3 regions of the Paracoccus sp. SSJ genome follow, and region 1 is predicted to be linked to each of the others. Evidence: riboswitches for the same ligand, from Rfam matches in the RefSeq annotation. Region 1 holds a riboswitch; each other region holds the start of a gene.

Region 1 (10,510 bases):
GTTCCACGGCAAGCTGGGGCGCGAACTCGACCGGTTGGAGGGGGCCTATACCTCGGGTCTGGTCAATGCCGGGGTCGAGGTCCACATGCAGCGCGCCCGGCTGCACGACGCCCATACGGTCGAGCTGGCGGACGGCCAGCGCCTGACGGCCAAGCATATCCTGATCGCCATCGGCGGGCGGCCGCAGCGGCCCGACATTCCGGGCAAGGAACTGGGGCTGATCTCGGACGACCTGTTCACGCTGGAGAAACTGCCCGGTCGGGTGCTGGTGGTGGGCGGCGGCTTCATCGCCTGCGAATTCGCCACCATCCTGGAGGGGCTGGGCAGCGCCACGGTGCTGGCCTATCGCGGCGACGCGGTGCTGCGCGGCTTCGACGGCGAGATGCGCCGCCATGTCACCGAGCAGTTGCGCGCCATCGGCGTCGACGTACGGCTGGGCACCAATCCGGCGCGGCTGGACCGCGAGGGCGCGGGGGTCCGCGTCACCTTCGAGGACGACAGCAGCGAGATCTTCGACGCGGTGATGTTCGCCACCGGGCGCGTGCCCTATACCAAGGGGCTGGGGCTGGAAGATGCTGGCGTCAAGCTGGGTCGCAAGGGCGAGATCGTGGTGGACGAATGGTCGCAAAGCTCGGTCCCCTCGATCTTTGCCGTGGGCGACGTGACCGACCGGGTGAACCTGACGCCGGTCGCGATCCGCGAGGGGCACAGCTTCGCCGACACCGTCTTCGGCGCCCGGCCGCGCAAGGTCGATCATCGGCTGGTGGCCAGCGCCGTCTATACCCGCCCGCATGAGCTGGCCACCATCGGCCTGACCGAGGAAGAGGCCGAGGCCTGCGGTCCCGCCGATGTCTATGTCGCCAGCTTCCGGCCCATGCGCTCGCTTTTCGCCGGCTCGGATGCGCGGGCGGTGATGAAGCTGATCGTGGATGCGCAGACCGACAAGGTGCTGGGTTGCCACATCTTCGGCCCCGAGGCGGGCGAGATGATCCAGATGATCGCCGTGCCCATGGGCATGGGCGCGACCAAGGCCGATTTCGACGCCGCCATCGCCGTGCACCCGACGCTGGCCGAAGAGCTTGTGACCATGCGCAAGCCTTCGCGCCGGGTGGGGGCGGCAAATCTGGACAAACCCGTCGCATCGGCTTGATTTTCCGGCCGAAGGCACCAGTTTCAACCACACAGACGTAAAGCGAGGCACGAGATTTATGGCAGGACAAGGCCCCTGGGGCGGCGGCGGAGATGATGACAAGGGCGGCAGGCAGCCACCGCAGGGCGGCGGCCAGCGCCCCTGGGGCAGCCCGGGGGGCGGCAAGGACGACAAGCCGCAGGGGCCGCGCCGCGGCGACCAGATCCCCGAGATCGAGGAACTGGTGCGCAAGGGCCAGGACCGGCTCCGCGTGCTGATGGGCGGCAAGGGGCCGGGCGGTGGCAACCGCGGCGGCGGCCCGCGCCGGCCGCAGGGTCCGCAATTCCAGATGAGCCGCGGCACCTGGGGCATCGCCATCCTCGCCGTGGTGGCGGTCTGGGCCTTTTCCAGCTTCTATACCGTCAAGCCCGAGGAACGCGCGGTCGAGCTTTTGTTCGGCAAGCCCGTGGGCACGGGCGAGCCGGGCCTGAACTTCGCGCCCTGGCCCGTCGTCACCGCCGAGGTGGTGCAGGTCTCGGGCGAGCGGACCACGGAAATCGGCACCGGCCGCGCCGGGCCGATGGATTCGGGGCTGATGCTGACCCGCGACCAGAACATCGTCGACATGGCCTATCAGGTGGTCTGGAACATCTCGGACCCCGAGAAATTCCTGTTCAACCTGGCCGATCCCGACGACACGATCCGCGCCGTCTCGGAATCCGCCATGCGCGACATCGTGGCGCGCTCCGAACTGGCGCCGATCCTGAACCGCGATCGCGGCGCCATCGCCGACGACCTGAAGCTGGCGGTGCAGAACACGCTGAACGATTACGAGGCGGGGATCAACGTGCTGCGCGTCAACCTCGACCGCGCCGACCCGCCGCGCGAGGTGATCGACAGCTTCCGCGAGGTGCAGGCCGCCCAGCAGGAACGCGACCGGCTGGAGAAAGAGGCCGACGCCTATGCGAACCGCGTGCTGGCTAGCGCCCGGGGCGAGGCCGCCGCCGTGATCGAACGCGCCGAAGCCTATCGCGCCGAGGCCGTGAACACCGCCGAGGGCGAGGCCGCGCGCTTCAACTCGGTCTATGACGAATATGTCAAGGCGCCGGAGGTGACACGCCGCCGGATGTATCTGGAAACCATGGAAAAGGTTCTGGGCGGGGTGAACAAGGTCATCCTCGACGGCGAGGCCGGGCAGGGCGTCGTGCCCTATCTGCCGCTGGATCAGCTGCGCAGCGGGGCTGCGGGCGCTCGCAACACCGAGGGGGGGAACCAGTGATGAACCGTGTAATCTCGCTTCTGGCGCTGCCCTTCCTGGTCGTGGTGGCGGTCCTGGTGGTCTCGGCGCTCTATATCGTCGACGTGCGTGAAAAGGCCCTTGTCCTGCGCTTCGGCGAGGTGGTCGAGGTGCGCGAGGAGCCGGGCCTTGGCATCAAGGTGCCCTTCCTCGACAATGTGGTGAAATACGATGCCCGCATTCTCGGCCTGCCGACCCCGCCGATGGAGGTCACGCCGCTGGACGACCGCCGGCTGGTGGTCGACGCCTTTGCGCGCTGGCAGATCACCGATGTGGTGCAGTTCCGTCGCGCGGTGGGCTCGGGCGGCATCGAGTTCGCGCAGCGCCGGCTGGAGCCGATCGTGACCAACGCGATCCGGCAGGTACTGGGCTCGGTGCCCTCGACCACGGTGCTGTCGGACGACCGGACGCCGCTGATGAACCGCATCCGCGACTTGTCGCGCGACGATGCCCGCGACCTGGGCATTCGCGTCATCGACGTGCGCCTGACCCGCACCGACCTGCCCGAGCAGAACCTGACCGCGACCTATGCGAGGATGCGGGCCGAGCGCGAGCGCGAGGCTGCCGACGAGATTGCTCGCGGCGGCGAGGCCGCGCAGCGTGTCCGTGCCGCCGCCGACCGCACCGTGGTCGAGCTGACCTCCGAGGCGCGCAAGCGGGCCGAGGTGGTGCGCGGCGAAGCCGACGCCCGCCGCAACGCCATATATGCCGGTGCCTTCGGCCGCGACCCCGAGTTCTTTGCCTTCACCCGCTCGATGACCTCCTACGAGCGGGCGCTGCGGGGCGAGAACAGCTCGCTGGTGATCCAGCCGCAGGGCGAGTTCTTCGACTACCTGCGCAACGACGGGGCCGACCGGGCCAATCCGGTGCCGGTGCCCCAGCCGGCTTCGGACGCTACGCCTTCGGACGACGAGTCCGAGACCCAAGGCGCGCTTGAGCCCGGCGAGGCCGTGGCCCCGACCGAGACCACGCGCGAGGGCGAGCCGCTGGGCGCCGGTGCCGGCGTGACGCTGACGCCGCTGCCCGAATCCCTGGCCGCGCCGCCGCAGGAAGAGCCGGTGGTGCCCCCGGCGCCGCTTCCGGCGGACTGATCCGGGCGCGGGCCCGGGACGGGAAACCGGCCGGAACAGGAAAGCGCAACAGGAAAGGCGGGACGCATCTGCGCCCCGCCTTTTTTCATGTCTCGGCACTTCACGCTCCGGTGTTGGTCACGCGCCGGTCATTCCAGCCCGATCAGCTTGCTGTCCTGCCGCTGCTCCTCTTCGGAGAGTTCGCGCTGCCATTCCCGCCAGATCGAGACCAGCAGCGCCATCAGCACCGGCCCGACGAACAGCCCGACGATGCCCATGGTCTTGACCCCGCCGATCAGGCCGAAAAAGGTCGGCAGGAAAGGCAGCTTGACCGGGCCGCCGACCAGGACCGGGCGGATGGTCTTGTCCACGACGAACAGCTCGCAAGTGCCCCAGACGAACAGCGCCGCCCCCGCGACGGGCGAGCCGCTGGCCACCAGATAGATCGAAACCAGCGTGAAGCTGAGCGGCGCTCCGCCCGGGATCAGCGCCATGAAGCCGGTGATGACCCCGAAGGTCACCGGCGAGGGCACGCCCGCCAGCCAATAGGCGATGCCCAGGATCACCCCTTCGCCGATGGCGATCAGCGTCATGCCGGTCACGGTCGAGCTGATCGTCGCGGGCACCACGCGCGACAGCCTGCTCCAGCGGTCGGGCAGGATGCGGCGCCCGACCTGGTCGATCTGCGCCACGATCTTGTCGCCGTCGCGATAAAGCACGAACAGCGTGATCAGCATGAACAGCAGCGTCAGCGCCAGGTGGAAGGCCAGCGTTCCCGCCGTCACCGCGCCGCGATAGATCGCCCCGATATTCGAGCCGCTGACCAGTTGCACGATCTCGCTGATGCCGCCGGGGCGGCCGATATAGGTCTGCCAGTTCTCGTCCAGCCAGTCGCCGATCTGCGGCAGGTCGACCATCCAGCCCGGTGTCGCGGCACCCGAGCTGTTGACCAGGATCGCCCAGTTGATCCAGTCGCGCAACTCGCGGAAGGCATAGATCAGCGCCATGGCGATGGGGATCAGCAGGAAACAGACCAGCACCAGCACCAGCGCCGCCGCCGCCCAGGTGCGGCCCAGGTTCAGCTGATGGGCCGCACGCTCGCGCAGCGGCCAGCTGGCCAGCGCGATCACCATGGCGGCCAGCACGGGCACCAGGAAGCCGTGGAAGAAATAGATCGAGGCCGCCACGATGGCCAGCAGCAGCCAGCGTGCGGCCGAGATATTGGTCAGCAAGGGGGGGCGATGCACGCGCAGCCCGACCTGTTTGGGGCTTTGCCGCGGTGCGGCGGGATCGTTCAGCTCTGTCGCGGTCGTGGGTTTCGGCATTTCGCCTGTCGTCATGGTCCCGATCCTGGCTGGGGGCGGGTCGCGCCCTCCCTGCGGCAACGAGATAACATCTCGCCCCCGGCTGCAAGCCGGAATGCCGCGCCATGGCCGGTTGCCTGCGGATTTCGCGGCTCACGATCTTGTGGGAAGCGCGTGACAGGCGCCGCCGCCCGCGCTAGTCTGGCGCCACCAAGGGGAGCCCCGGCAAGGGGCTGAGAAACCGCTGGCCTCGATCGTCCCGGCGACGGGCGGCGCGGTGACCCTTCGAACCTGACCCGGATCATGCCGGCGGAGGAATGGGAAAGATGCACCTGCCTTTTGCCGGCCTCACCGCGAGGCCGCCCGCACCGACGGTCTCGCCCCAAGCCATGAGGGCATGATGACCGAAACCTTCTTTGAGACCCTGCGCGGCGAATGCGCGACCGATTGGTCCGCCGCCGTGAACCATCGCTTCGTGCGAGAGCTTTGCGACGGCAGCATCGCGGATGCGGCGATGGCGCGCTATCTGGTGCAGGACCACCGCTTTCTCGATGCCTTCCTGACGCTTTTGGGTGCGGCCATCGCCTCGGCCGACCGTTTCGAATCGCGGCTGCGTTTCGGGCGCTTCGCCGGCATGGTCTCGGGCGAGGAGAACGACTATTTCCTGCGCGCCTTTGCCGCGCTTGGCGTCAGCGCGGCGGATCGCGCCGCCATTCCCGACAGCGCCCCTACCGCGGGCTTTCAGGCGCTGATGCGCGAGGCGGCGGCGACGCGCGCCTATCCGGCCGTTCTGGCGGTGCTGAACGTGGCCGAGGGGCTTTACCTCGACTGGGCCATGCGCGCGTCCCGGCCGCTGCCGGAGAACTTCGTCCATGCCGAATGGATCACGCTGCACGACAATCCCTTCTTCCGCGATTTCGTGGGCTTCCTGCGGGACGAGTTCGACCGCGTCGGGCCCGAGGCGGCGGATCAGGCGCGGGACTTCTTCAGCCGTGCCGTCCGGCTTGAGCGGGAATTTTTCGATGATGCCTACGCGGGCTAGCGATCAATCCTCGATGATTTCCACATCGGGCGGGCTGCCGGGCGGCCCGCTTTCCCGATAATCCAGCACGATGCGCAAAAGCCCGGCCGGAGCCAGCCGCTCGGATGTGTGGCGCATCTCGGCCAGGCTCCACCAGCGGAATTCGCGGATGGTGGCGGCCTCGGGGGCGTTCTGGATCGCCGGCGTGAAATCCGGGGTCTCGATCAGGAAATAATCCTCGGACTGCCGCCAGCGCTGCTGGTGCAGCGTCATCGCCACGCGTCGCCTCCAGACCAGCGGGCCGATGGCGGGCAGGGCGAAGCCCAGTTCCTCGGCCAGTTCGCGGCGCAGGGTCTGTTCGGGCGTCTCGCCGGGCTCCGCGCCGCCGCCGGGGGTGATCCACCAGTCGCCGCCGCCGTAATCGACCCGCATCAGCAGCACCCGGTCGTCCGGGGTCAGCAGGATGGCGCGCATGGCCTGTCTGTCGATGATCCGCATGTTCGGCCGCCATGAAAAAGGCCCCGGCCGCGCGGGTTGCGCTCCGGGGCCCCAGATTGGTCAGGACGAGGGCTTACTCGTCGTCATTGTCCGGCACGTCGGCGATGTCCTCCAGCGACATGTCGCCATCGTCATCGTCGTCGTCCAGCAGATCGTCGTCCAGATCGCCGGTGTCGGCGTCATCGTCCAGATCGTCGTCATCGACCAGAGCGGTCCGGTCTTCCTCGCGCGAGGCGGCCTTTTCCGAAATCAGCGAGCGCGAGCGGCCGTTGGTCAGGCTTTCCACCGTGAATTCTGCACCGCAGGCCGGGCAGGTCATCGGGTCGTTCGTCAGGTCGTAAAAGCGCGTCGCGCAATGGGGGCAAAGGCGTTTCGTGCCCCATTCCTCTTTGGGCATGGTGTTCTCTTTCTGCCGCGTTCAGCTAAATCCGCTGTCCCCTGCCACAGCCGGGGCAGGCTGTCAAAGCCTTTTCCCCCTTGCAGGCCGGTAGCGGTGCGGGGGAAACATGGGCAGAGGGGCGGCCCTTCGCAAGATGCGGGAAAATATGGACAGGATTCTGGTCGGAGGCGACATTCCGGTGACGCTGCGGCGCTCGGCCCGCGCGCGTCGCATGACCCTGCGCGTGGCGCGCGCGGGCGGAGAGGTGGTGCTGACCCTGCCCAGCCGCGCCAGCCTGTCCGATGGTCGCGCCTTTGCCGAGTCGCGGGCCGAATGGCTGCGCCAGACCCGGGCCGGGATGCCGCCGCTGCGCCTGGTGGATCATGGCGCCCTGCTGCCCGTCGAGGGCCGCCAGCGGCGGATCCTGCCCCATGGCGGGCGCAGGGTGGAACTGGCGGACGAGGCGCTGCTGGTGCCGCAGGGCCGTCCCCCCGGCGTGCTGGTCGAGACCTGGCTGAAGCATCTGGCGCAGGCACGGCTGATTTCGGCCTGCGGCCGCCATGCCGAGGCGCTGGGGCGCGGTTTTCGCGCGCTCGCGCTGCGCGATACCCGCTCGCGCTGGGGCAGCTGCACCCATGACGGGCGGCTGATGTTTTCGTGGCGGTTGGCCATGGCGCCGCCCGAGGTGCTGGACTATGTCGCCGCGCATGAGGTGGCGCATCTGCTGCATATGGATCACTCCGCCGCCTTCTGGGCCGCGACCGGCCGGTTGAGGCCCGATTATGCACGCCATCGCGACTGGTTGCGCCAGCATGGGCATGAACTGCTGGCCTGGCGCTTCCGCTCCTGACCGGGGCGGCTTGACGGCGGCCGGATTTGTGATCACAGATGGCGCATGACTGTTACGCGTTCCTCGGAAAGTTCGGCCCATGAGCGGCTTTATCGCAACCTGCGCCAGCGCATCATGCTGGGCGAACTGCCGCCGGGGCTGCCCCTGACCCTGCGCGGCATCGCCGCCGAGCATCGCGTCTCGATGACACCCGCGCGCGAGGCGGTGCGCCGTCTGGTGGCCGAAGGGGCGCTGTCGCTCTCCTCCTCGGGACGGATCGCCACGCCGGAACTGTCGGTCGAGCGGATCGAGGAACTGGCCGCCCTGCGCGGGCTCATCGAGCCGGAACTGGCCGCCCGCGCCTTGCCGCGTGCCCACCAGGCCCTGATCGAGCGCATGGCCGTCATCAACGCCGCCATCGGCGAGGCGGCCGAGCGCCACGACGCCGTGGGCTACATCCGCACCAATCTGGAGTTCCACCGCCTGCTTTACCTGCGTGCCCAGGCCCCGGCGATGCTGGCCATCGTCGAGACGGTCTGGCTGCAGCTTGGCCCGACCATGCGGGCGCTGTACGGGCGGATGAAGCGCAACGAACCGCCGCGCCATCACCGCATGATCCTGGCCTCGCTGCGGGCCGGGGACGAGCCGGGGCTGCGGCTGGCGGTCCGCGCCGATGTGACGCATGGGCTGCGCCATCTCGGCAGCGCCTGAGGCCGCCCCGGCGCCGCCAGCCGGTCTTTCCGTTTTGCAAATACCCGAAAACCCGGCGATGCGGCGGGGCGCCGCCCGTGCCGGCTCAGACCTCTTCGATGCGCAGCTCGACCGGCTCGCCGGCGATGACGCCGGTGCGGGGCAGGGCCTCGATGGCATGGTCTATGGCCTCGGGCGTGGTCTTGTGGGTGACGATCAGCACCGGCGCCACGCCCTCGCTGCGCGAATGGCCGTATTGGCGCATGCGATCGATCGAGATGCCGGAATCGCCCAGAACGGTCGCCACCTTGGCCAGCGCGCCCGGCTTGTCGGTCAGTTGCAGGCGGATGTAATAGGCCGCCGGAACCGCCGTGCGGGCCGGCTGCGGCGAGGCCAGGGCCATCGCCGGCTGGCCAAAGCTGGGCATGCGCACGCCGCGCGCGATCTCGACCACGTCGGACATCACCGCGCTGGCGGTCGGGCCTTCGCCGGCACCCGGACCGCGCAGCACGATCTGGCCGACCGAGTCGCCCTCGATCACCACCATGTTGGTGCCGCCCTGCAATTGCCCCAGGGGGCTGTCGGCGGGCACGAGGCAGGGCGACATGCGCTGCTCCAGCCCGCGCCCGGTCATCTGCGCCACGCCCAGAAGCTTGATGCGATAGCCCATGTCGGCTGCGCGGCGGATGTCGTCGATGCTGACGCGCTCGATGCCTTCGATCTCGACCGCGTCGAAGCTGGGCCGCGTGCCGAAGGCGATGGCCGCCAGGATCGCCAGCTTGTGGCTGGCATCGATGCCGCCCACGTCCAGCGTCGGGTCGGCCTCCAGATAGCCAAGCTGGCGGGCCTCCTCGAACACCGTCTCATAGGGCAGGCTGGCACTTTCCATGCGGGTCAGGATATAGTTGCAGGTGCCGTTCATCACGCCCATGACGCGGCGGATCTCGTTGCCGGCCAGCGACTCGGTTATGGCCTTGATCACCGGGATGCCGCCCGCCACGGCGGCCTCGAAGCGGATGACCCGGCCATTGGCCTCGGCCAGTTCCGCCAGTTCCTGGCCGTGGATCGCCAGCAGCGCCTTGTTGGCGGTCACCACGTCCTTGCCGGCACGCAGGGCGGCGGTCACCGCCTCGCGGGCGATGCCCTCGTCGCCGCCGATCAGCTCGACGAAGACATCCACGTCCTCGCGCAGCGCGAGCGCACGGGCGTCCTCTTCCCAGCCATAGCCGGACAGGTCCACGTCGCGGTTCTTCATCCGGTCGCGGGCGCTGACGGCGGTGATGGCGATCGGCCTTCCGGCGCGCAGGGCCAGCAGGGCGGCGTGTTTCTGGATGATCTTGACGGTGCCGGTGCCGACCGTCCCGAGGCCAGCGATGCCGAGACGAAGCGGAGAGGCGTTTTGCCCCTGTTTCTGGGCGGACATATGAAACTCTTATTTATGGACCAGGCGGTGTTAGCGGATGGCGCGGCACGTTGCAACGCGCATGGGCTCAGGCCTCGTCGTCGCCCGCCCAATAGCCCTGCACCCCGGTCGCCCGCATCACCCGCAGGACCCGCGTGCCGATCTCGACCGTGTCCGCGCGGACGGCGTCCAGGTCGGCGATGCCCAGCGGCTGGCGCTGCACCTCGCCCTTGGTGTTGACGAAGGCGGGGTGCCAGCGCGCCTTGTCCTCGGTCGGCCGCCAGGAGGCATGGCAAAGCAGGTTGCGCTGCAGGCGGATCTCGGCCAGCCGGTCCGTGATGCGGTTGCGGTCGCGCAGCCCGGGATAGCGGCGCATGGCGGCGTCGAGCTGTTCGATCAGCGTGCCCATGGAGTCGTCGGCGATCGAGACCATGCGGGTCAGCCAGCTTTGCAGCTCTTCCTCGGTCAGGTCGTCGGCCAGCCGCGCGCGGTCCAGCGCATAGATGGTGCGCTTGATGATTTCCTCGAGCCAGCCGAAACTCGCCACGCATTGTCCCAGCGCCGCGGCGAAATCGGCCGGCAAGGTGTAATGCGTCTCGGGCGGCGCGCCTATCCTTGCCATGCTGTCCCGCGGTTGCGGCTCTTGCTCATCCTGTTCCCCGTGTTTTCGGCCTCGTGTTTTCGGCCCCGGTGTTTCCGGGCGCGAGTTTTCCACAGCGCCCGGCGCCAGGCAAGTCGGGGTCAGAGGATCTTTTGCAGCAGCGCCAGGTCCAGCCAGCGGCCGAACTTGCGCCCCGCCTGCGGCAACAGTCCGACCGGCACGTAGCCGATGGCGCGGTGAAAGGCGATGCCGGCCTCGTTCTCGGCCGAGACGGCGGCGATCATGCTGTG
Region 2 (10,510 bases), on a different contig from region 1:
CGGGTCGAGGTCGCCGACACGATCGGCGCCGGCGACACCTTCAACGCCGGAGTGCTGGCCGCGCTCGACCGCGCCGGCGTGCTGACGCGCAAGGGGATCCAGCGCCTGACCCCGGAAGTCATCGCCGCCGCACTTGCGCTCGGCACCCGGGCGGCGGCGATCACCGTCTCGCGCCCCGGCGCCAACCCGCCCTGGGCGCACGAACTGGCCGCGCTGCCGTCCTGACCGGCGGCGGCCCCGGCTTCTTCGTTCCTCAAATACTCAAGACGCAAGGCGGCCGCCCTCGGCCCCGCCCCGGTCTCGCGCAGCCTTGACGAGGACGGGGGGAACCCATGGCCAGGGCTGCGGGTTTCGACGCCGACGACCAAGGCAGCCCCCGGAACCAGGACCGCATGTCGCAGAACCAACTCCCCGAACCCACACCCCCGCCAAAAGACCCGATGCCGCCGAATGGCGACGCCGGCACCCCGGACGACCCGGCTGCCGAAGGTCGAACCCACCGGCAGCACCTCTCGCAATTCCTGATGCGGATCGCCGACGACGACACGCGCGCCCGGATCAGCGTCACCGATCTGCTGGTCCTGCTGGAGGGGCGCGCGACCGCCGGCCTTCTGCTGCTCTTCGCCTTTCCCAACGTCCTGCCGATGCCGCCGGGCACCGCGGGCATCCTGGGCCTGCCGCTGGTCTACCTGTCCTTCCAGATGATGCTGGGCCACAGGCCATGGCTGCCCCGCTTCATCGCCGGGCGTTCGGTGCCGCGGGCGGATTTCGCGGCGATCATCGCGCGCAGCGCCCCCTTTCTGGCCCGGGCCGAAAGGCTGCTCTCGCCGCGCATTCCGGTGCTGACCGGGCCCTTGGCCTTGCACATCATCGGCGCGCTCTGCCTGGTGCTCTCCATCCTGCTGCTGCTGCCGATCCCGCTGGGCAACATGCTGCCGGCGCTGGCGATTTCCGTCCTCGCGCTCGGCGTTCTGGAACGGGACGGGATCTGGATCGTCGCCGGCAGCCTGATCGCCGTCCTGGCCGCCGCCGTCGTCTGGGGCGTGATCTGGGCGTTCTTCCGCGGCCTCGCCCTGCTCCTTGCCTGACCGCGCACGAAACGCCAAGGCAGGCGGGCGCGGCCAGAAGCCGCGCCCCCGCGGATCAATCGGCCGCCTCCGCCACGCTTTCCGCAACCGGCAGGTAAAGCGCCCCGCCCTCGCGGAACTTCTCGGCCATGCGCGCCATGCCGGCCTGCTTTTCAGCCTCGGCCCGAATGTCGTGCGAGATCCGCATCGAGCAGAACTTCGGCCCGCACATCGAACAGAAATGCGCCAGCTTGTGCACCTCTTTCGGCAGCGTCTCGTCATGCATGGCCTGCGCGGTGTCCGGGTCCAGGCCCAGGTTGAACTGGTCCTGCCAGCGGAACTCGAACCGTGCGCGCGACAGCGCATCGTCGCGCCGCTGCGCCCCGGGATGGCCCTTGGCCAGATCGGCGGCATGGGCGGCCAGCTTGTAGGTGATGACGCCGGTCTTGACGTCGTCGCGGTCGGGCAGGCCCAGATGCTCCTTGGGCGTGACATAGCACAGCATCGCCGTGCCGAACCAGCCGATCATCGCCGCCCCGATGGCCGAGGTGATGTGGTCGTAGCCCGGTGCGATGTCGGTGGTCAGCGGGCCAAGCGTATAGAACGGCGCCTCGTGGCAATGCCGCAGCTGCTCCTCCATATTGGCCTTGATCTTGTGCATCGGCACATGGCCCGGCCCCTCGATCATCACCTGGCAATCCCGCGCCCAGGCGATCTTCGTCAGCTCGCCCAGGGTGCGCAGTTCGGCAAATTGCGCCTCGTCATTGGCATCGGCGATCGAGCCGGGACGCAGCCCGTCGCCCAGGCTGAAGCTGACGTCATAGGCCCGCATGATCTCGCAGATCTCGTCGAAGCGTTCATAAAGGAAGCTCTCGCGGTGGTGGTGCAGGCACCATTTCGCCATGATCGAGCCGCCGCGGCTGACGATCCCCGTCACCCGCCGCGCGGTCAGCGGGATCATGTGCAGCCGCACCCCGGCATGGATGGTGAAATAGTCCACGCCCTGCTCGGCCTGTTCGACCAGCGTGTCGCGAAACACCTCCCAGCTCAGATCCTCGGCCACGCCGCCGACCTTCTCCAGCGCCTGATACAGCGGCACGGTGCCGATGGGCACCGGCGCGTTGCGGATGATCCAGTCGCGGATGTTGTGGATGTTGCGGCCGGTGGACAGGTCCATCACCGTGTCCGCGCCCCAGCGGATCGCCCAGACCATCTTTTCGACCTCCTCCTCCATGCTGGAGGTGACGGCGGAGTTGCCGATATTGGCGTTGATCTTGACCTTGAAATTGCGGCCGATGATCATCGGCTCCAACTCGCGGTGGTTGATGTTGGCCGGGATGATGGCGCGGCCGGCGGCGATCTCGGCCCGCACGAATTCCGGCGTCACCAGATCGGGCAGCTCGGCCCCCATCGGCGCGCCGTCGCGGGCATGGGCGGCCAGCCGCCCCTCGTTCTCGCGGATGGCCGCGAACTCCATCTCGGGGGTGACGATGCCGGCGCGGGCATAGGCCAGCTGCGTCACCGCCCGGCCCGCCGCCGCGCACAGGGGATCGCGGCGCAGCGGAAAGGCGGGGGTCAGCCGCGCGCCCTCGGCAAAGCCGTTGTCGGCGGCGGTGACCTGCCGGCCGGGATAGGGCGCCACGTCGCCGCGCCGCAGCTGCCAGTCGCCGCGCAGGTCCGGCAGGCCGCGGGCGATGTCGGCCTGCACCGCCGCGTCGGTATAGGGGCCGGAGCTGTCATAGACGACCAGCGGCGGCTCGTTCGAGACGGCGATCTCGCGCATGGGCACGCGGATGTCGTGCAGGCTGCCCGGCACATGGATCTTGCGCGATCCGGGCAGCGGGCCGGTGGTGATTTGCGGGATGGTCTGGCTCATCTGGTCCTCCTTCGGCGAAAGACCCAGAGGAAAACAGGGCAGAAAGGGACCATGCCGGCCCCGCGGATCACGCGCAAAGGGCCCGATGGCCCGAAAGGACCACCCCGCGATCTGCATATGGGGAAAGCTGCCCTTCGGTCTTCCTACGCCAGCATCAACTGGGTCAGGTTCAAAGGGTCGCTTCACCGGAACCGCCCATGGGCGGTCCCTGTCAGCCTCTCAGTCCCCTAGGCGGGACTCCCCTGACGTGAGGGGAGCATGGCCGTTTCCCGCCGGGCGGTCAATCCCTCAGGTGGCGGGCAGGCCGACACCCCCGGCCGAGGCGGCGCTGAGCGCGACGAAGTTCAGCGCCTGCTGGCGCACCGCCGCGGCCAGTTCCTGCCGGGCCGACAGCAGGCTGCGCTCGGCATCCAGGACCGGGAAGAAATCCGCCTCGCCCAGCTCATAGGAGCTGCGGGTCAGGTTCACCGTCTCGCGCGCGTTCTCGACCAGCCGCGATTGCGCGGCGACGGCGCGGGCGTCGCGGTTATAGCCGGCCAGCGCGTTCTCGACCTCCTCGACCGCGCCCAGGACCGAGGCCTGCCAGGCCAGCCGCGCCTGTTCCGCCCGCGCCTGCGCGGCGGAAAGCTGCGCCTGGTTCGCCCCGCCCGAGAACAGCGGCAGCGAGATCTGCGGCCCGAAGCCCCAGCTCTTGCTGCTGCCGCCGCCGCCGATATTCGTCGGCGTGATCGAGCCGGACAGCGTCAGCCGCGGATAGAAGGCCGCCTGCGCCTCGCCCACATCGGCGGCGGCGGCGGCCAGGTTGCGCTCGGCCATGCGCACGTCGGGGCGCACCCGGACCACGTCGGCCGGCACGCCGACGCTGGCGCTGTAGCGGGCGCGCGGCTGGCCGCCGCCCTGGCGCAGCTGCGCCGCCAGATCGGCGCTGCGCCCGGCGGTCAGCGTGGCCAGCCGGTTCACCGACTGGTCGAAGCCGACCTCCAGCCCCGGCAGCGCCGCCTCGGCCTGCGCCACCAGTTGCTCGGCCTGCAGCACCTCCAGCCGCGAGACGCTGCCGAAGGCGTCCTGGGTGCGGGTCATCTCCAGCGTGCGCTTGCGGCTGGTCAGGCTTTGCCGGGTCAGCGCCAGCGCCTCCTGGTAATAGCGCGCGTCGACATAGGCCGAGGCGATGGCGCTGGCCACGGTCAGCCGCGCCACCTCGGCCGACAGATAGGCCGCGTCCAGCCGGGCCGAGGCGCCCTGCCGCGCCGCCCGGTTCTGGCCGAACAGATCGACCAGCCAGGACACGCCCAGCGTGGCCGAGCTGCTTTCGACGATGCCGGTCTCGCTGCGGTTGCGCGCCGCCGCGCCCTGCGCATCGACCTGCGGCAGGTCGCTGGCGCCGACCAGCCGCGCATTGGCCTGGGCCTCGCGGATGGTGGCGACGGCGGTCTGCACGTCCAGGTTGCGATTCAGTCCGGCGGCGATCAGCCCGTCCAGCCGCTTGTCGCGGAACGCCGCCCACCAGGCGTTGGCGCCGGCGCGGCGGGCCGGGGAACTGGCGGCGAAGGCGCCGGCCACCTCGGCGCGGGGCGCGGTATGGCTGACCGGGTTGCAGGCGGCCAGCGCCAGGGTCGAGACAAGCCCGCCCAGCAGGCCGCGGCGGGAAAGAGGCAAGGTCTGGATCATCCGAAACTCTCTGTTGAACGCGGCCCGGCTGGGGCCGCGGAAAGGGAAATGGCGGCACGGGCGGCCTTGGTCCCGCCCGTGCCTTGCGGCGGCGCCGGAGCCTAGCCCGCCGTATCGGCCTGCGGCCCGGCCGCCGTCCTGCCGCCGGTCAGCCGGCTGACCCCGCCCAGCACGAAGACGAAGAACACCGGCACGAAGAACACCGCCAGCACCGTGGCCGCGACCATGCCGCCGATCACCCCGGTGCCGATGGCGTTCTGGCTGGCCGCCGAGGGTCCGGTGGCGATGGCCAGCGGCACCACGCCCAGCGTGAAGGCCAGCGAGGTCATCAGGATCGGGCGAAAGCGCAGCTTCGCCGCCGTCACCGCCGCGTCGATCAGGCTTTGCCCCTGCTCGCGCAGGTCCTTGGCGAACTCGACGATCAGAATGGCGTTCTTGGCGGAAAGCCCGATGATCGCGATCAGCCCCACCTTGAAATAGATGTCGTTGGGCATGTCGCGCAGCATGACGGCGACGACGCAGCCCAGGACGCCCAGCGGCACCACCAGCATCACCGAAAGCGGGATCGACCAGCTTTCGTAAAGCCCCGAAAGCAGCAGGAAGACGAACAGGATGCTCATCGCGTAAAGCAGCGTCGCCTGGCTACCGGCCTGGATCTCCTCCAGCGACTGCCCGGTCCATTCATAGCCGAAGCCCGGCGGCAGCTCGGCCGCCAGCCGCTCCATCTCGGCCATGGCGGCGCCCGAGCTGTAGCCCGGGCCGGCAGCGCCGGCGATGCGGATCGCGGGATAGCCGTTATAGCCCACGACCTGCGACGGCCCCTGCTCCCATGCCACGCTGGCGAACGAGGAAAACGGCACCATCCCGCCACCCGCGTTGCGCACGGTCAGCGCCAGGATGTCCTCGGCCTGCATGCGACTGTCGTCCTCGGCCTGCATGACCACGCGCTGCATCTTCCCGGCATTGGGGAAGTCGTTGATATAGGCCGAGCCCAGGTATTGCGAGATCGTCGCCGAAATGTCGGCGAAGGTCACGCCGAAGGCATTGGCCTTTTCGCGGTCGATGGTGACGAAGACCTGCGCGGCCGAGGGCAGCCCCTCGATGCGCAGCCCGGTGGCGATGCCGTTTTCCTGCGCCTTGGCGATGATCTGCTGAGCGGCTGCCAGCAGCGCCTCCTGCCCCTGCCCGCCGCGGTCCTGCAAGCGGAAGCTGAAGCCGCCGGTGGCGCCGAAGCCGGGGATCGGCGGCGGCGACAGCGCAAAGGCCTGCGCGTCCTGATAGCCGAACATCTCCATGTTCGCGGCATTGGCGATGTCCTGCGCCGATTGCTCGCGCTCGGCCCAGTCCTTGAAGGTGACGAACATCAGCCCCGCGTTCGGCCCCTGCCCCGAAAAGCTGAAGCCGCGGATCGCCACGGTATTCTCGACCGCATCGCTGCGCTGGAACATCTGCGTGGCCTGGCCCAGCACCTCGTCCGTGCGGTTGGAACTCGCCGTGGCCGGGGTCTGGATGTCGGCGATGATGAAGCCCTGGTCCTCGTTCGGCAGGAAACTGGTCGGCAGGCGCAGGAAACCCATGGCCGTCGCGCCGACCAGCACCAGATAGAACGCCATCATCACCAGCCGCCGCCGCGTGACCAGTCCGACCGCGCTGGTGTAACGCTCGGTCAGCCGGTCGAAATTGCGGTTGAACCAGCCGAAGAAGCCCTTCCTTTCGTGATGGCCGCTGATCGGCTTCAGGAAGGTCGCGCAAAGCGCCGGGGTCAGCGTCAGCGCCAGGAAGGCCGAGAACAGGATCGACACCACCATGGTCAGCGCGAACTGGCGATAGATGATGCCCGACGAGCCGGGAAAGAAGGCCATCGGCACGAAGACCGCCGCCAGGACCAGCGTGATGCCGACGATGGCGCCCGAAATCTGGCCCATGGCCTTTTCCGTCGCCTCGCGCGGGGGCAGCCCCTCGGTCGCCATGATGCGCTCGACGTTCTCGATCACCACGATGGCGTCGTCGACCAGGATGCCGATGGCCAGCACCATGGCGAACATGGTCAGCACGTTGATCGAGAACCCCGCCGCCAGCATGACCGCCACCGTCCCCGTCAGCGCGATGGGCACCACGATGGTCGGGATGATAGTATAGCGGAAATTCTGCAAAAACAGGAACATCACCACAAAGACCAGCGCCACCGCCTCCAGCAGCGTGTGCAGCACCTTCTCGATCGACGCCTCGACGAAGGGGGTAGTGTCATAGGGGATGGTATGGCTGACGCCGTCGGGGAAGAACCGCGACAGCTCCTCCATCTTCTGGTGCACCGCCTCGGAGGTGCTCAGCGCATTGCCGGCGGCCGAAAGCTGGATGCCCAGCGCCGCCGCCGGCTTGCCGTTGATGCGCGAGGCGAAGCTGTAGCTTTCCGCGCCCACCTCCAGCCGGGCCACGTCGCGGAGCAGCACGGTCGAGCCGTCGGGATTGGCGCGCAGCACGATCTTGCCGAACTCCTCGACATCGTCGAGCTGCCCCTTGATCAGCACGGTCGCGGTCAGCTGCTGGCCGATGGGGTTCGGGTCGGCGCCGACCTTGCCCGCCGCGACCTGCGCGTTCTGCGCCCGCACCGCCGCGACGATCTCGGCCGAGCTGAGGTTCAGCCCGGTCATCTTGGCCGGATCGACCCAGATCCGCAGCGCCCGTTCCGGGGCAAAGACCTGCGCCCGGCCCACGCCCTCGATGCGGCGGATCTCGCCCGCCACGTTGCGGTTCAGGTAATCGCCCAGCGCGATGTCGTCCATCGCCCCGTCGTCCGAGGTCAGCGCGACCATCATCAGGAAGCCCGTGCCCGCCTCTTCGATCAGCACGCCCTGGTCGACCACGCTTTGCGGCAAGAGCGGTTCGACCCGCGCCACGGCGTTCTGCACGTCCACCTGGGCGCGGGCGATGTCGGTGCCCGGCTCGAAGGTCGCCGTGATCGACATGGCCCCCGAACTGTCCGAGACGGATTCGTAATAGGCCAGCCCCTCGACGCCGTTCAACTCGTCCTCGATGGGCTGGGCGACGGCCTGGTTGATCTCTCCCGGCGCGGCGCCGGTATAGGCGGTCGAGATGGTGATCTGCGGCCAGGCCACCTGCGGATATTGCGCGATGGGCATCATCGGCAGCGCCAGCACCCCGGCGATGACGATGAAGATCGAGATCACCCAGGCCAGCACCGGCCGGTGAATGAAGAACCGTGCCATCGCCCTACTCCTGCGCAGGCGCCGGGGCGGGCGCTTCGGCCGCCGCGGCGGCACCGGCCGGCACCGCCGGCTGGGCCGCGTCCACAGGCTGCGGCACCACCTTGGCGTCGGGGTAAAGCTTCTGCGCGCCGGCCACCACGACGCGGTCGCCCGGCTTCAGCCCGCTTTCCACCAGCCAGCGGTTGCCGGCGGTCTGGCCCAGCGTCACGTCGCGGCGCTCGACCGTGTCGGCATCCTTCAGCGCATAGACATAGGCCTGGCCCGACTGGTCGCGCTGCACCGCCATCTGCGGCACGGTCAGGGCGTTGTCGCGCACCGCCTGCTCGATCCGCACCCGGACGTAAAGCCCGGGCAGCAGGTCGCCCTCGGGGTTCGGGAACTCGGCGCGCAGCGTGATCTGCCCGGTCGAGCTGTCCACGCTCGCCTCGGAAAACAGCAGCTTGCCGGGATGGGCATATTCGCTGCCGTCGTCGAAGATCAGCCGCACCGCCGCCGCGTCGGCCGAGATCATGGCCAGTTGCCCCGCCGCCAGGGCCCGGCGCAGCGCGAACAGTTCGGACGAGGACTGGGTGAAGTCCACATAGACCGGGTCGAGCTGCTGGATCGTCGCCATGATGTCGGTCTGGGCGTTGACCAGCGCGCCCTCGGTCACCAGCGCCCGGCCGACCACGCCGGCGATGGGCGCCGCGACCTCGGTATAGGAACGGTTCAGCTGCGCCTCCTGCAGCGAGGCGCGGGCGATGGCCACATCCGCCTGGGCCTGGGCCAGCGCGGTGGCGGCATTGTCCAGGTCGACCCCCGCCGTCACCTTGCGCTCGCGCAGGGCGCGGGCACGCTTTTCCTGGTCGGCGGCGTTCAGCGCCGTGGCCTCGGCCCGGGCCAGCGCGCCCTCGGCGCTGGCGACGCGCACGTCATAGGGGGCGGGGTCGATGCGGTAAAGCACATCGCCCGCCTCGACCTTGCCGCCCTGCTCGAAGACGCGCTCGATCACGATGCCGCCGACGCGCGGCCGCACCTCGGCGGTGCGGGTCGCGGCCACGCGGCCGGGCAATTCGTTCACCACCGGCAGCGCCTCGGGCGTCATTTCCTGCACGCTGACCTGCGGCGGCGGCAGTTGCTGCGCCGCCACCGGGGCGGCCGCCATCAGGCAGCAAAGCACAAGCCCGGCGCAGACGCCGGGAGAAAGTCTCATGGTCATGGTTCTTTCCTGGGAAGGCTGAATGGTTCGGGGAGGGGTCAGTCTCCGGCTGCGCCGGGGTCGCTTTCCGCGACCGCCATCAATTCATCAAGGATCTCGTTGCGGGTTTCCTGGTCGAAACGGTGGAAGCCGAAATATTCCAGGAACGCCATGCCGTGCAGCGTCAGCAGCGCCATCAGCATCCGCCGCCGGTCGGCCGCCTGGGCCGCCACCGTCTCGGCATCGCTGGCCAGCTTTTCGCGCATGATCTCGCGGCATTCGGCATGCTCGCCCATGCTGGCGCTGACCAGCAGCGCCATGTCCAGCTCCTCGTCGGTCGGCACGCGGCGGTATTCGTCGATCAGCGCGCGCAGCCGCGCGTTCGGCTCGCCCTCGCACCGGGCGCGGATCTCGACGAAGCGCGCCTGATGCTGGGCCATCTTGTGGCGGATGAAGGCGGCCAGCAGCCCGGCCTTGCTGTCGCAATCATAGACCACGCTGGACTTGCTGATCCCCGCCTCCTTGGCGACGGCGTCGATGCTGAGCCCGGTGATGCCCGAGCGCCGCGCCACCCGCTCGATGGCGGCCATCAGCTCGTCGCGGTCGATCGTGCGCTTGCGTCCCATATCCGGTCCGATAATTTCAATACGACCGTTCGTTTATAATTCTGCCGGCAAGCTGTCAACCGCCCGATGCGCACCCCTCGCCGCCGGCATGGGCGATCGCGGCGGCCGGCGTCAGGTTTTCTCCACCTCGGGGGTCGCCCGGCCGGCGCCGTCCTTGCGCCGCCTGTCCAGCACCTGCTGATGCTCGATGATCCGGCTCACCGTCAGGCGGCAGGCTTCGTCGGCGGCGTGCAGGGGACGCGCCACGCGATCCTCCAGCGAGGCCATCGCCCGCGCCGGAGCCATGACCTTGCGGGCGGCGATATGGCCCAGCGGCCGGTTCTCCAGCACGAACATCTCCAGCCAGGCGCCGTTATAGGTGTTCTCGAAGCCGATGACGGATCGCTCGGCGCCAAGGGCATAGACCGCGATCAGGTCGCCCTGCCCTGGCGCCGGTGCCGCGCCTTCCGCGGCGGGCGTCAGCGCCTCGGCGATCTCATAGCGCCCAAGCAGCCAGCGCATCGCCAGCTCCGGCTCGTCGCGCAGGGCCGCGGGCAGGTCCTCTGCCCTGCCCGACCGGAACGCGGCAAGAAGCGCGGTGTCCAGGCAACGCCACTGCCCGGTGGCCGCGGAATGGAATGTCAGCAGAAAACGCATCGTCAGCTCGACCTTTGTTCTGTTCTTGCTGCCGGCGGGTCACGAGGGCCACTTAGGCACGAGAACCCGCGCCTGCAAGGGGCGGCGATGTCGCAGCCGTCCCCGCAGCGCCTGCCGGGACCGCAAGACGGCGGCGGATTGCCCGGCCGATCCCGCCGCCTGCGCCCTGCGCCCCGGCACGCGGCGGGCGCATCCCGTCCCATCAGGACTCCGTGTCCCTTGCCCCGATCATC
Region 3 (10,510 bases), on a different contig from region 1:
CGGCTGGCCCGCGCCGGGCTGCCGCACGAACAGGCCGAGGACGTGCAGGCCACGCTGGCCGCCGCCCGGCGCGGGGTGCGCCTGCTAGACGGCATCTCGGCGCTGACCGGCGGGCGCGAGCACCAGCCGCAGCCGGTCGAACTGCGCGCCATGCTGGACGACCTGGCGGCGATGACCCGGCCGACGCTGGGCGCCGGCGTTGCGCTGGACAGCCGCATTGGCGAACTGCCGGCGCGGGTGATGCTGGACCCCGGCGCATTGCAGGACGCGCTGCTCAACCTGATCCTGAACGCGCGCGACGCCATGCGGGGCCAGGGCCGCATCACGGTCGAGGCCCGGCCCGCCGGGCGCTGGCTGGAAATCTCGGTCACCGATACCGGCCCGGGTTTTTCCGACGAGGCGCTGGCGCGGGCCACCGAGCCCTTCTTCACCACCAAGGGCAGCCAGGGCACCGGACTTGGCCTGTCGATGGTCTATGACCAGATCAAGCTTTCGGGCGGCACCCTGCGGCTTGGCAATGCCGAGAGCGGCGGTGCCCGGATCACCATCCGGCTGCCGCTGCGCGCCGTGCGCCCGCATCTGGTGCTGCTGGTCGAGGACGACGACGCCATCCGCGCCCATATCCGCGAGATGCTGACCGCCCAGGGCCATTCCGTGATCGAAGCCGGCTCGCTCTCCGAGGCGCGGGGCCTGACCGACCTCGCCGGCCTGACGCTGATCCTGTCCGACCTGCAACTGGGCGACGGCTCGGGCGCTGATCTGCGGGGCTGCGGCCTGCCCCTGATCCTGATGACGGCGCTGCCGCCGGGCGATCCGCGCAGATCGGGGCTTGACTGCCCGGTCCTGACCAAGCCCTTTGGCGACACCGAACTGGCCGTGGCCATGGCAGAGACCGATGACTGACACCCCCCTGATCGCCATTCTCGACGACGAGCCCGAAATCCGCCGCCTGCTGTCCTCGGCGCTGGAGGAGGCCGGCTTTCGCACCGTCAGCTTCGCCCGCGCCACCGAATTCGAGGCGGCGCTGCGCCGCATCCAGCCCGATGCCTGCCTGATCGACCTGGGCCTGCCCGACCGCGACGGGCTGGCGCTGGTCCACCGGCTGGCCAGCGAATCCGGCGCGGCGATCATCATCATCTCGGGCCGGGCGCAAGTGCAGGACCGCGTGACCGGGCTGGAGCTGGGCGCCGACGACTACATCATCAAGCCCTTCGATCCGGCCGAGGTGGTGGCCCGCATCCGCGCGCGGCTGCGCAAGCCGCAGCGCGAGACGGGCCCCGGCCGCCAGCAGATCCGCTTTGCCGGCTGGTCCGCGGATTTCGACCGCTATACGCTGACCTCGCCCGAAGGGGCCGAGACCCCGATCAGCCATGCCGAGGCCGAGGTGCTGCGGCTGTTTCTCGACAATCCGCGCCGGCTGATCTCGCGCGCGCAGATGCTGGAAACGCTGGGAGGCACGGCGGGCGAAAGCTTCGACCGGGCGATGGACGTGCGCATCTCGCGCCTGCGCACCAAGCTGGGCGAGGACCCCAAGAACCCGCGCCTGATCAAGACGATCTACGGCGCGGGCTATATCTTCCTGGCCGAACTGGGCTAGATTGCCCCCATCTTCGCGGAGAACGCCATGCCCACCGTCTATGTCCTGAACGGCCCGAACCTGAACCTCCTGGGCCAGCGCCAGCCCGAGATCTATGGCAGCACCACGCTGGCCGACGTGGAACGCGACTGCAAGGCGCTGGGGGCCGAGCTGGGGCTGGAGATCGCCTTCCACCAGTCGAACCACGAGGGCGCGATCATCGACCTGATCCACGAGGCGCGGCTGAAGGCGCAGGCCATCGTCATCAACCCGGCCGCCTTTACCCATACCTCGGTCGTGATCCTGGACGCGCTGAACACCTTCGACGGGCCGGTGATCGAGGTGCATATCTCGAACGTCCACAAGCGCGAAAGCTTCCGGCACCATTCCTATGTCAGCCTGCGCGCCGAGGGCGTGATCGCCGGCTTCGGCATACACGGCTACCTGCTGGCGCTGCGCCATGTGGCGAAGCTGGTGGGATAGGCGGCTCCTGCGGCACCGGCATCGCTCGAACACGGCGACCCGACGCAGCCCCGGCGCGCGGGATTCACGGCGCCCATTCGGCCTTGATCGTTATCGAGGTGCCATTCGGCGTCAGGGACCAGATTTCCCGCATCTCGTCGTTGGTCACGGCAATGCAGCCATCGGTCCAGTCCAACAGCCGATGCAACCGGCCCATCGCCCCCCATCCGTTGGGCAGGCCATGGATCATGATATTCCCGCCCGGACTGTATCCCGCCTGCCGCGCCCGTTCGCTGTCCTCGGCATTGGGATAGGAAACGTGCAGGCTGAGATGGGCGATAGAGCGGGGATTGCGCCAATCGATCCGATAGGTGCCCTCGGGCGTCCGCTCGTCCCCTTCCCGCTGCTTGTGGCCCTGGTTCCAGTTTGATCCCATGGCGATGCGATAGGTTTTCAGGATTCTATCGCCACGCAGCAGATACATGGTCTTGTCGCCCTTCGAGACGACGATGCGATCCGCCTGCTGTTCCGGCAGGGCATAGGCCGGGGGCTGGCCCGAGCCGATCCTTGCCATCACCTTGGTATAGCCGACCGCCGCTCCTGCCAGAAGCAGCAGGGCAACGGGGATGAAATAGAGGGAACGGTATCGCAAAGGGTCAACTCACTGCCAACTGCGCCCATGCTGGCAAGAAAGCGCCGCAGGTTCAATGACCCCGGCGCGACAGCCACCTGAGCAGGGCGCGACGCTCAAATCACCCCGCGCCGCGCCAGCTCCTCGCCCAGCGCCTCGGCGCCCGTAAAGTGGATCGCGTCGATGCCCAGCGCGCGGGCGCCCTCGGCATTGGCCGCGCTGTCGTCGATGAAGATGCAATCCTCGGCCACCAGCCCGTTGCGATCCATCAGCAGCCGATAGATCGCCGGCTCGGGCTTCAGCACGCCGACCTGGCCCGAGACCAGGATATCGGCAAAAAGCCCGCCCAGCCGGGGATGCAGTTCCAGCGCATGCGGCCAGGTTTCGGCCGACCAGTTGGTCAGCGCATAAAGCGGCACGCCGCGCGCCAGAAGCGCCTCGGCAATCGCCCAGGTGCCGGGCACGGTCTTTTCGATGGCGACCGGAAAGGCCAGCGGATAGCCGGCCAGATGCCGCGCCTCGTCGCCATGGACGGCGCGGGCGGCGGCCACCCCCTCGGCAAAGCTGCGCCCACCGTCCTGTATCCGGTTCCAGTCGGCAAAACCGATGCGCTTCATCCAGGCCTCGGCCTCGGCCCGGCTGGTGAACACATCCGCAAAGGCCAGTGCCGGATCCCAGTCGATCAGCACCCCACCCAGGTCGAAGATCACGCTTTTCATCGCATCCTTCCGTTTCCGTCGGGCACAGATCGGCCCGAATGGCCGGTGCTGTAAAGCCCGAAAAATCGCCGCCCGCCGTCTCCCTTGCAAAGCGGGGCGCCAGGGCCTAGTGTCACGCGGAAGACTCATACACTTGGGGAGCCTCGCACGAGGCTGAGAGGTGCCCGGCACCGACCCATCGAACCTGATCCGGGTCATGCCGGCGTAGGGAAGGGTAGAGTGAAGCGGCCCTGATACCTTGGCCGCCACCCATCCGCCCCGCGTCCCCATGCCCGGCCGAAACGAAAGGCGGGCCATGTCGGGATTGCAGCCCCATCCCATCGCACTGACCATCGCCGGCTCGGACAGCGGCGGCGGCGCCGGAATCCAGGCGGACCTGAAGACCTTCTCGGCGCTGGGCGTCTATGGCGCCTCGGTGATCACCGCGATCACCGCGCAGAACACCCGCACCGTCGCCGCGGTCGAGCCCGTCAGCCCGGCCATGGTCGCGGCCCAGATCGACGCGGTCTTCGGCGATCTGGAGGTGCGCGCGATCAAGATCGGCATGGTCGGCGGCGTGGATGCGATCACGGTCGTCGCCGACCGGCTGGCCGCGCTTCTGGCGGACAATCCGGTGCCGGTGGTGCTGGACCCGGTGATGGTGGCGAAATCCGGCGACGCGCTTTTGCCGGACGAGGCCGTCTCGGCGCTGCGCGAGCAGTTGATCCCGCTGGCGACCGTGCTGACCCCGAACCTGCCCGAGGCGGCGCGCCTTCTGGACCGCGAGCCCGCCGCGACGCCCGAAGAGATGCGCCGGCAAGGCGAGGCGCTGCGCGCGCTGGGCGCCGCCCATGTGCTGATGAAGGGCGGCCATGCGACCGAGGACACCTGCACCGACCTGCTGGTCGGGTCCGAACCCCTGATCCTGACCGCACCGCGCCAGCAGACCCACAACACCCACGGCACCGGCTGTTCGCTGTCCTCGGCCATCGCGGCGGGGCTGGCGCAGGGGCTGACGGTGGCGCAGGCCGCGACCCGCGCCCATGGCTGGCTGCAAGGCGCCATCGCCCGCGCCGATGAGCTGGCGGTCGGGCTGGGTCATGGCCCGGTGCATCATTTCCACCAGCTCTGGAGGCAGGCATGAACCAGATCACCATCCTGGGCTCTGGGGTGATGGGGCTTTGCATCGCCACCGAACTGGCCGCACGCGGAATCGCACCGCGCATCGTCGACCCCGCCGGCAAGCCCGGCTCACAGGCTTGCAGCTGGCGCGCCGGGGGCATGCTGGCGCCTTATTGCGAGGCGGAAAGCGCCGAGCCGGTGGTCCTGCGCCTGGGCGTCGATGCCGCAGACTGGTGGCAGGCGAACGGCGCCGAAGTCGTCCGTCGCGGCACGCTGGTCCTGGCCCCCTCGCGCGACCGGGCGGAACTCGACCGCTTCGCCCGGCTGACCGAGGCGCATCAACCCGTCGCCGCCGAGGAAATCGCGGCGCTGGAGCCCGAACTGGCCGGCCGTTTCCCGCGCGGGCTGCATTTCGCCACCGAGGCGCATCTGAACCCGCGCGCCGCACTGCTGGCGCTGCGCGACAGACTGGAGGCGCAGGGCATTCGCATCGAGACCGAGGGCAATCCCACCGGGATGGTCGTCGATGCACGCGGCCTTGCCGCCCGCGACGAACTCCACGACCTGCGCGGCGTGCGCGGCGAGATGCTGGTGATCCGCTGCCCCGAGGTGACCCTGACCCGCACCGTCCGCCTGCTGCATCCGCGCATCCCGCTTTATGTCGTGCCGCGCGGCGAGGGCGTCTACATGATCGGCGCCACCATGCTGGAGACCGGCGGCAAGTATCGCGTCACCGCCCGCTCGGCGGTCGAGATGCTTTCCGCCGCCTATGCCCTGCATCCCGGCTTTGCCGAGGCCGAGATCCTGGAGCTTGGCTCGGATGCGCGCCCCGCATTCCCCGACAACCTGCCCCGCCTGCGCCGGCGCGGCGGCACGCTTTACGCAAACGGCCTTTACCGCCACGGCTATCTTCTGGCCCCCGCCGTGGCCCGCATGGCCGCCGATTACCTTGTCGAGGGCCGGAAACCGGAGTTCATGGATGAAGATCACCCTTAACGGAGCGGCGCGCGACCTGACCGGCCCGACCGTGCAGGACGCGCTGGCCGAGATCGGACTGGGCGCGGCCAAGGTGGCGACGGCGCTGAACGGCGCCTTCCTGCCCGCCGCCGCGCGACCCGAAACCACGCTGAAAGACGGCGACGCGCTGGAAATCGTGGCGCCGATGCAGGGGGGCTGAGATGCCGGTTTTTTATGGAACCCGGGTCGAAAGCCCGCTGATGCTGGGCACGGCGCAATATCCCTCGCCCGCGATCATGGCCGAGGCGTTCCGCGCCTCGCGCGCCGGCATCGCCACTGTCAGCCTGCGGCGCGAAGGCGGCGCGGGCCAGGATTTTCATCGCCTGATCAAGGATCTGGGCATCCCCGTCCTGCCCAATACCGCCGGCTGCCATTCGGTGCGCGAGGCGGTGACGACCGCGCAGATGGCGCGTGAGCTGTTCGAGACGCCCTGGATCAAGCTGGAGGTGATCCGCGACGACGACACGCTTTGTCCCGACGTGATCGCGCTGGTCGAGGCGGCGCGGGTGCTGTCCGACGACGGCTTCCAGGTCTTTCCCTATTGCACCGAGGATCTGTCGGTCTGCGGCCGGCTGCTGGATGCGGGCTGCCAGGTGCTGATGCCCTGGGGGGCGCCCATCGGCTCGGGCCGGGGGCTGAACAATCCCTACGGGCTGCGCAGCCTGCGGGCGCATTTTCCCGACGTGCCGCTGGTGGTGGATGCCGGCATCGGCCTGCCCAGCCATGCGGCGCAGGCGATGGAGCTGGGCTATGACGCCGTTCTGCTGAACACAGCCGTCGCCAAGGCCGGCGATCCGGTGGCCATGGCCCGCGCCATGGCGCTGGCGATCGAGGCGGGACAGCTGGCGCATGGCGCGAACCCGATCGAGGCCCGCGACATGGCCGCGCCCTCGACCCCCCTGTTCGGAATGGCGGTGCTGGGATGAGATTGCCGCGCTTCTATCCGATCTTCGACAGCAGCGACTGGCTGCGCCGCGCCCTGCCGCTGGGCGTGAAGCTGGTGCAGATCCGCATCAAGGACCAGCCCCCCGCCCGGCTCTTGGGTGAACTGGCTCTGTGCCAGGAGCTTTGCCGCGAACATGGCGCGATGCTGGTCGTCAACGATCACTGGCAGGCCGCCATCGACCTTGGCTGCGATTTCATCCATCTGGGACAGGAGGATCTGGACGAGGCCGACATTCCTGCGATCCGCAAGGCGGGGTTGCGGCTGGGCATCTCGACCCATGACCATGCCGAACTGGACCGGGCGCTGGCGCTGCGGCCCGATTACGTCGCGCTGGGGCCGGTCTGGCCGACGATCCTGAAGAAGATGAAATGGGAACAACAAGGGCTGGACCGGGTGCGCGAATGGCGCCGGCTGGTCGGCGCGACGCCCCTGGTTGCCATCGGTGGCGTGACCCCCGAGCGCGCGCTGGAGGCATTCACCGCCGGCGCCGACGTCGCCTCGGCCGTGACCGACATCACGCTCAACCCCGACCCCGAGGGCCGCATCCGCGAATGGCTGCGGGTGGCGGCATGAACCGCTACGCCCGCCAGATGGTCCTGCCCGAGGTCGGCGCCGAGGGGCAGGAACGCATCGCCGCCGCCCATGTGCTGGTCGTCGGCGCGGGCGGGCTGGGCGTGCCGGTGCTGCAATATCTGGCAGGCGCCGGCATCGGGCGCATCACCCTGGTGGACCCCGACACGGTCGAGGAATCGAACCTGCATCGCCAGCCGCTTTACCGCATGAAGGACATCGGCCAGCCCAAGGTCCGCGCCGCAGCGCAGGCCGTGGCCCGGCTGAATCCTGCGGTGGAAATCGAGGCGCTGGCGGACCGTCTGACACCCCTGAACGCGCCGGTGCTGGTCGCGGCGGCAGATGTGGTGCTGGATTGCGCCGACAGCTATGCCGCCAGCTATACGCTCTCGGACGCCTGCCTCGCGGCGGGCAAGCCGCTGATCTCGGCCTCGGCCCTGGGGCTTGCGGGCTATGTCGGCGGCTTCTGTGGGGGCGCCCCCAGTCTGCGGGCGCTGTTCCCCGACCCGCCCGACAGCGGCCAGACCTGCGCCACGGCCGGGGTGCTGGGCCCGGTGGTCGGGATGCTCGGTTGCATCCAGGCGCAGATGGCGCTGCGGCTGCTTCTGGGCACGACCCCCTCTCCCTTGGGCGAATTCATCCGCTTCGACAACGGCCGCTTCACGCAGTTCCGTTTCGATGCCGCACCCGAGGCCGACGGCCCGCGCTTCATCGCCCGCGAGGAGATCCGCGCGGCCGACCTGGTCATCGACCTGCGCCCCGAGGACGAGGCGCCGCGCAAGGCCACACCGGACGCGCTGCGCATCCCCGGCTACGGTGCCGCCGGCCCCCTGCCCGATCCCGGCCAGCGCGTGGTGCTGGCCTGCCGTTCCGGCCTGCGCTCATGGCGCGCCGCCGACGCCCTTTCACGCCGCTGGAGCGGCGAGATCACCCTTCTTGCCCTTGGAGACGACGACCGATGAAACATCTCACCCTTGCCGCCGCCTTCGCCATGCTCGCCCTGCCTGCCCATGCGCAGGACAAGGTCACGCTGATCCTGGACTGGTTCGTGAACCCCGACCACGCACCGATCATCGTCGCCCAGGAAAAGGGCTTCTTCGCCGAGGAAGGGCTGGAGGTCGAGGTCGTCGCCCCCGCCGATCCCTCGGACCCGCCGAAGCTGGTCGCCGCCGGCAGGGCCGATTACGCGATCAGCTACCAGCCGCAACTGCATCTGCAGGTGCATGAGGGCCTGCCGCTGAAGCGCGTCGGCACGCTGGTCGCAACGCCGCTGAACTGCCTGATGGTCAAGGCCGACGGCCCGGTGCAGGAGATCGCCGATCTCAAGGGCAAGAAGATCGGCTATTCCGTCTCGGGCGTCGAAGAGGCGCTGGTCGGCCAGATCCTCAGGACTGCCGGCCTGACCATGCAGGATGTCGAGATGGTCAACGTGAACTGGTCGCTTTCGCCCGCGCTGATCGCCGGCCAGGTCGATGCCACCATCGGCGCCTATCGCAATTTCGAACTGACCCAGATGCGGCTGGAGGGCGCCGAGGGCAAATGCTTCTTCGTCGAGGAGCAGGGCGTGCCGACCTATGACGAGCTGATCTTCATCGCCAACCCGGCCGATCTGGACCTGGATCGCACCCGCCGCCTGCTGCATGCGGTCGAACGCGGCGCGCAATACATGGTCAACCACCCCGAGGAAAGCTGGGAACTGTTCTCGGCCACCGCGCCCGACCTGAAGGACGAATTGAACGCCGAGGCGTGGAAGGACACGCTGCCCCGCTTTTCGCAAAGCCCGGCGGCGCTGGACCAGGGCCGCTATGCGCGGTTCGAAGCCTTCCTGCACGAAGCCGGGCTGGTCGACGGCGTGCTGCCGGTCTCGGACCTGGCGCTGGACGTGGGGGCGCAGGACATGGAAGCGCAGGACATGGGGGCGGCGCAATGAACCGCTACGGCCATGCCTTTGCAGCCTGGCGGGCCGAGGCGCAGCCCGACTGGGACGCCTATACCCGCCACCCCTTCGTCGAGGGGCTGCGCGACGGCACGCTGCCGCAATCCCGCTTTCTGACCTATCTGGTGCAGGACTACCTGTTCCTGAAGAACTTCTCGCGCGCCTGGGCGCTGGCCGTGGTCAAGGCCGGCGACCTCGATGAGATGCGGGCCTGTTCCGCGACGGTCCACACGCTGCTCGACCACGAGATGAGCCTGCATGTCCAGACCTGCGCCCGCGCCGGCATGGGCCCCGAGGTGCTGGCCAATGCGCAAGAGGCCGTCACCAACATCGCCTATACCCGCTATGTGCTGGAGGCCGGCTATTCAGGCGATTTCCTTGATCTCCTGGCGGCGCTGATGCCCTGCGTGATCGGTTACGGCGAAATCGGGCTGCGGCTGGCGACCGAGGCGGCGCCCGACACGCCCTATCGCGAATGGATCGACACCTATGCCGGCGCGGAATACCAGGCCGCCTGCGTTTCGGCCGGCGCGTTGCTGGACAGCGCCATCCGCAAGCGGCTGGGCGAGGCGCCCGAGAAAAGCCCGCGTTGGGCCGCGCTGTCGGATCGCTTCGCCACCGCCACGCGGCTCGAAGTCGCCTTCTGGGAACTGGGCCGCGAATGACTGCCGCAGCGGCCTCGGTTCGCGGCCGTGCATGGGTCGGCGATGCGCCACTGTTCGCGCCCGTCGATCTGGTGCTGCACCCGGGCGGCTGGACCTGCCTGCTCGGTCCCTCGGGCGTCGGCAAATCGACCATCCTGCGCCTGATCGCCGGGCTGGAAACCGGCGCGCGCTTCGAGGGCGAGGTAACGCGCAACCGTCCCGTCGCGTTGATGGCGCAGGATCCCGGGCTGATCCCCTGGCTGGACGTGACCGGCAATGTCACGCTGGGCGCGCGCCTGCGCGGCACGCTGCGAGCTTCTGCGTCGTCCCAACACGCCGATGGGCCCCCCGGGCAGGAAGCAGACCCAACCGCCCGCGCGGTCGCGCTGATCGAGGCCGTTGGCCTTACCGACCGTGCCCATCACCTGCCCGCCAATCTTTCGGGCGGCCAGCGCCAGCGCGTCGCCCTGGCCCGCACGCTGTTCGAGGACCGGCCGCTGGTGCTGCTGGACGAGCCCTTCTCGGCGCTCGATGCGCGCACAAGGGCGCAGATGCAGGATCTGGCGGCACGGCTGCTGGACACCCGCACGGTGCTGCTGGTCACCCACGACCCGGCCGAGGCCGCGCGGCTGGGCGACCGCATCCTGCTGCTGCGCGAGACGGGGCTGACCGACTGGCCCATCGCCAGCCCGCGTCCGAAAGCCGCCGCCCGGCCCTATGACGCACCCGAGGTGCTAAGCCTGCAAGCCGATCTGATGCGCGGGATGATGGCATGAGAACCGTCGCCGCCCTGATCGTCACCGTCCTGCTGCTGTGGCAGGGGATCATCTGGCTGGCCGGCATGCCGCCCTTTCTGCTGCCCTCGCCGCTCAGGGTGCTGGATGCGCTGTGGCTGAACCGGGCCGAGA

What was found. Region 1 has a riboswitch for thiamine pyrophosphate ahead of QPR87_RS09180 (TenA family protein). Riboswitches for the same ligand answer to the same signal wherever they lie in the genome.
Region 2: it holds a riboswitch for thiamine pyrophosphate, as region 1 does, so the genes downstream of both, thiC (phosphomethylpyrimidine synthase ThiC) here and QPR87_RS09180 (TenA family protein) in region 1, are expected to answer to the same signal.
Region 3: it holds a riboswitch for thiamine pyrophosphate, as region 1 does, so the genes downstream of both, thiD (bifunctional hydroxymethylpyrimidine kinase/phosphomethylpyrimidine kinase) here and QPR87_RS09180 (TenA family protein) in region 1, are expected to answer to the same signal.

Annotation. Positions count from the first base shown of each region.
Region 1 is NZ_JASSPE010000006.1:236,282-246,791, reverse strand. It holds gene gorA (glutathione-disulfide reductase) at 1-1,150, shown strand, start outside; gene hflK (FtsH protease activity modulator HflK) at 1,209-2,408, shown strand; gene hflC (protease modulator HflC) at 2,408-3,517, shown strand; gene QPR87_RS09185 (AI-2E family transporter) at 3,646-4,836, opposite strand; TPP riboswitch at 5,004-5,135, shown strand; gene QPR87_RS09180 (TenA family protein) at 5,201-5,842, shown strand; gene QPR87_RS09175 (NUDIX hydrolase) at 5,846-6,319, opposite strand; gene QPR87_RS09170 (TIGR02300 family protein) at 6,393-6,716, opposite strand; gene QPR87_RS09165 (M48 family metallopeptidase) at 6,865-7,548, shown strand; gene QPR87_RS09160 (GntR family transcriptional regulator) at 7,594-8,238, shown strand; gene QPR87_RS09155 (homoserine dehydrogenase) at 8,324-9,640, opposite strand; gene QPR87_RS09150 (hypothetical protein) at 9,708-10,241, opposite strand; gene QPR87_RS09145 (GNAT family N-acetyltransferase) at 10,361-10,510, opposite strand, start outside.
Region 2 is NZ_JASSPE010000027.1:27,545-38,054, forward strand. It holds gene QPR87_RS20805 (carbohydrate kinase family protein) at 1-225, shown strand, start outside; gene QPR87_RS20810 (exopolysaccharide biosynthesis protein) at 333-1,088, shown strand; gene thiC (phosphomethylpyrimidine synthase ThiC) at 1,144-2,943, opposite strand; TPP riboswitch at 3,067-3,197, opposite strand; gene QPR87_RS20820 (efflux transporter outer membrane subunit) at 3,232-4,611, opposite strand; gene QPR87_RS20825 (multidrug efflux RND transporter permease subunit) at 4,713-7,838, opposite strand; gene QPR87_RS20830 (efflux RND transporter periplasmic adaptor subunit) at 7,843-9,036, opposite strand; gene QPR87_RS20835 (TetR/AcrR family transcriptional regulator) at 9,075-9,641, opposite strand; gene QPR87_RS20840 (hypothetical protein) at 9,753-10,277, opposite strand.
Region 3 is NZ_JASSPE010000005.1:235,876-246,385, reverse strand. It holds gene QPR87_RS07835 (PAS-domain containing protein) at 1-903, shown strand, start outside; gene QPR87_RS07830 (response regulator transcription factor) at 896-1,597, shown strand; gene aroQ (type II 3-dehydroquinate dehydratase) at 1,625-2,059, shown strand; gene QPR87_RS07820 (L,D-transpeptidase family protein) at 2,124-2,690, opposite strand; gene QPR87_RS07815 (HAD family hydrolase) at 2,786-3,388, opposite strand; TPP riboswitch at 3,513-3,616, shown strand; gene thiD (bifunctional hydroxymethylpyrimidine kinase/phosphomethylpyrimidine kinase) at 3,684-4,511, shown strand; gene QPR87_RS07805 (FAD-dependent oxidoreductase) at 4,508-5,485, shown strand; gene thiS (sulfur carrier protein ThiS) at 5,469-5,666, shown strand; gene QPR87_RS07795 (thiazole synthase) at 5,668-6,432, shown strand; gene QPR87_RS07790 (thiamine phosphate synthase) at 6,429-7,025, shown strand; gene QPR87_RS07785 (HesA/MoeB/ThiF family protein) at 7,022-7,984, shown strand; gene QPR87_RS07780 (ABC transporter substrate-binding protein) at 7,981-8,952, shown strand; gene tenA (thiaminase II) at 8,949-9,623, shown strand; gene QPR87_RS07770 (ABC transporter ATP-binding protein) at 9,620-10,378, shown strand; gene QPR87_RS07765 (ABC transporter permease) at 10,375-10,510, shown strand, end outside.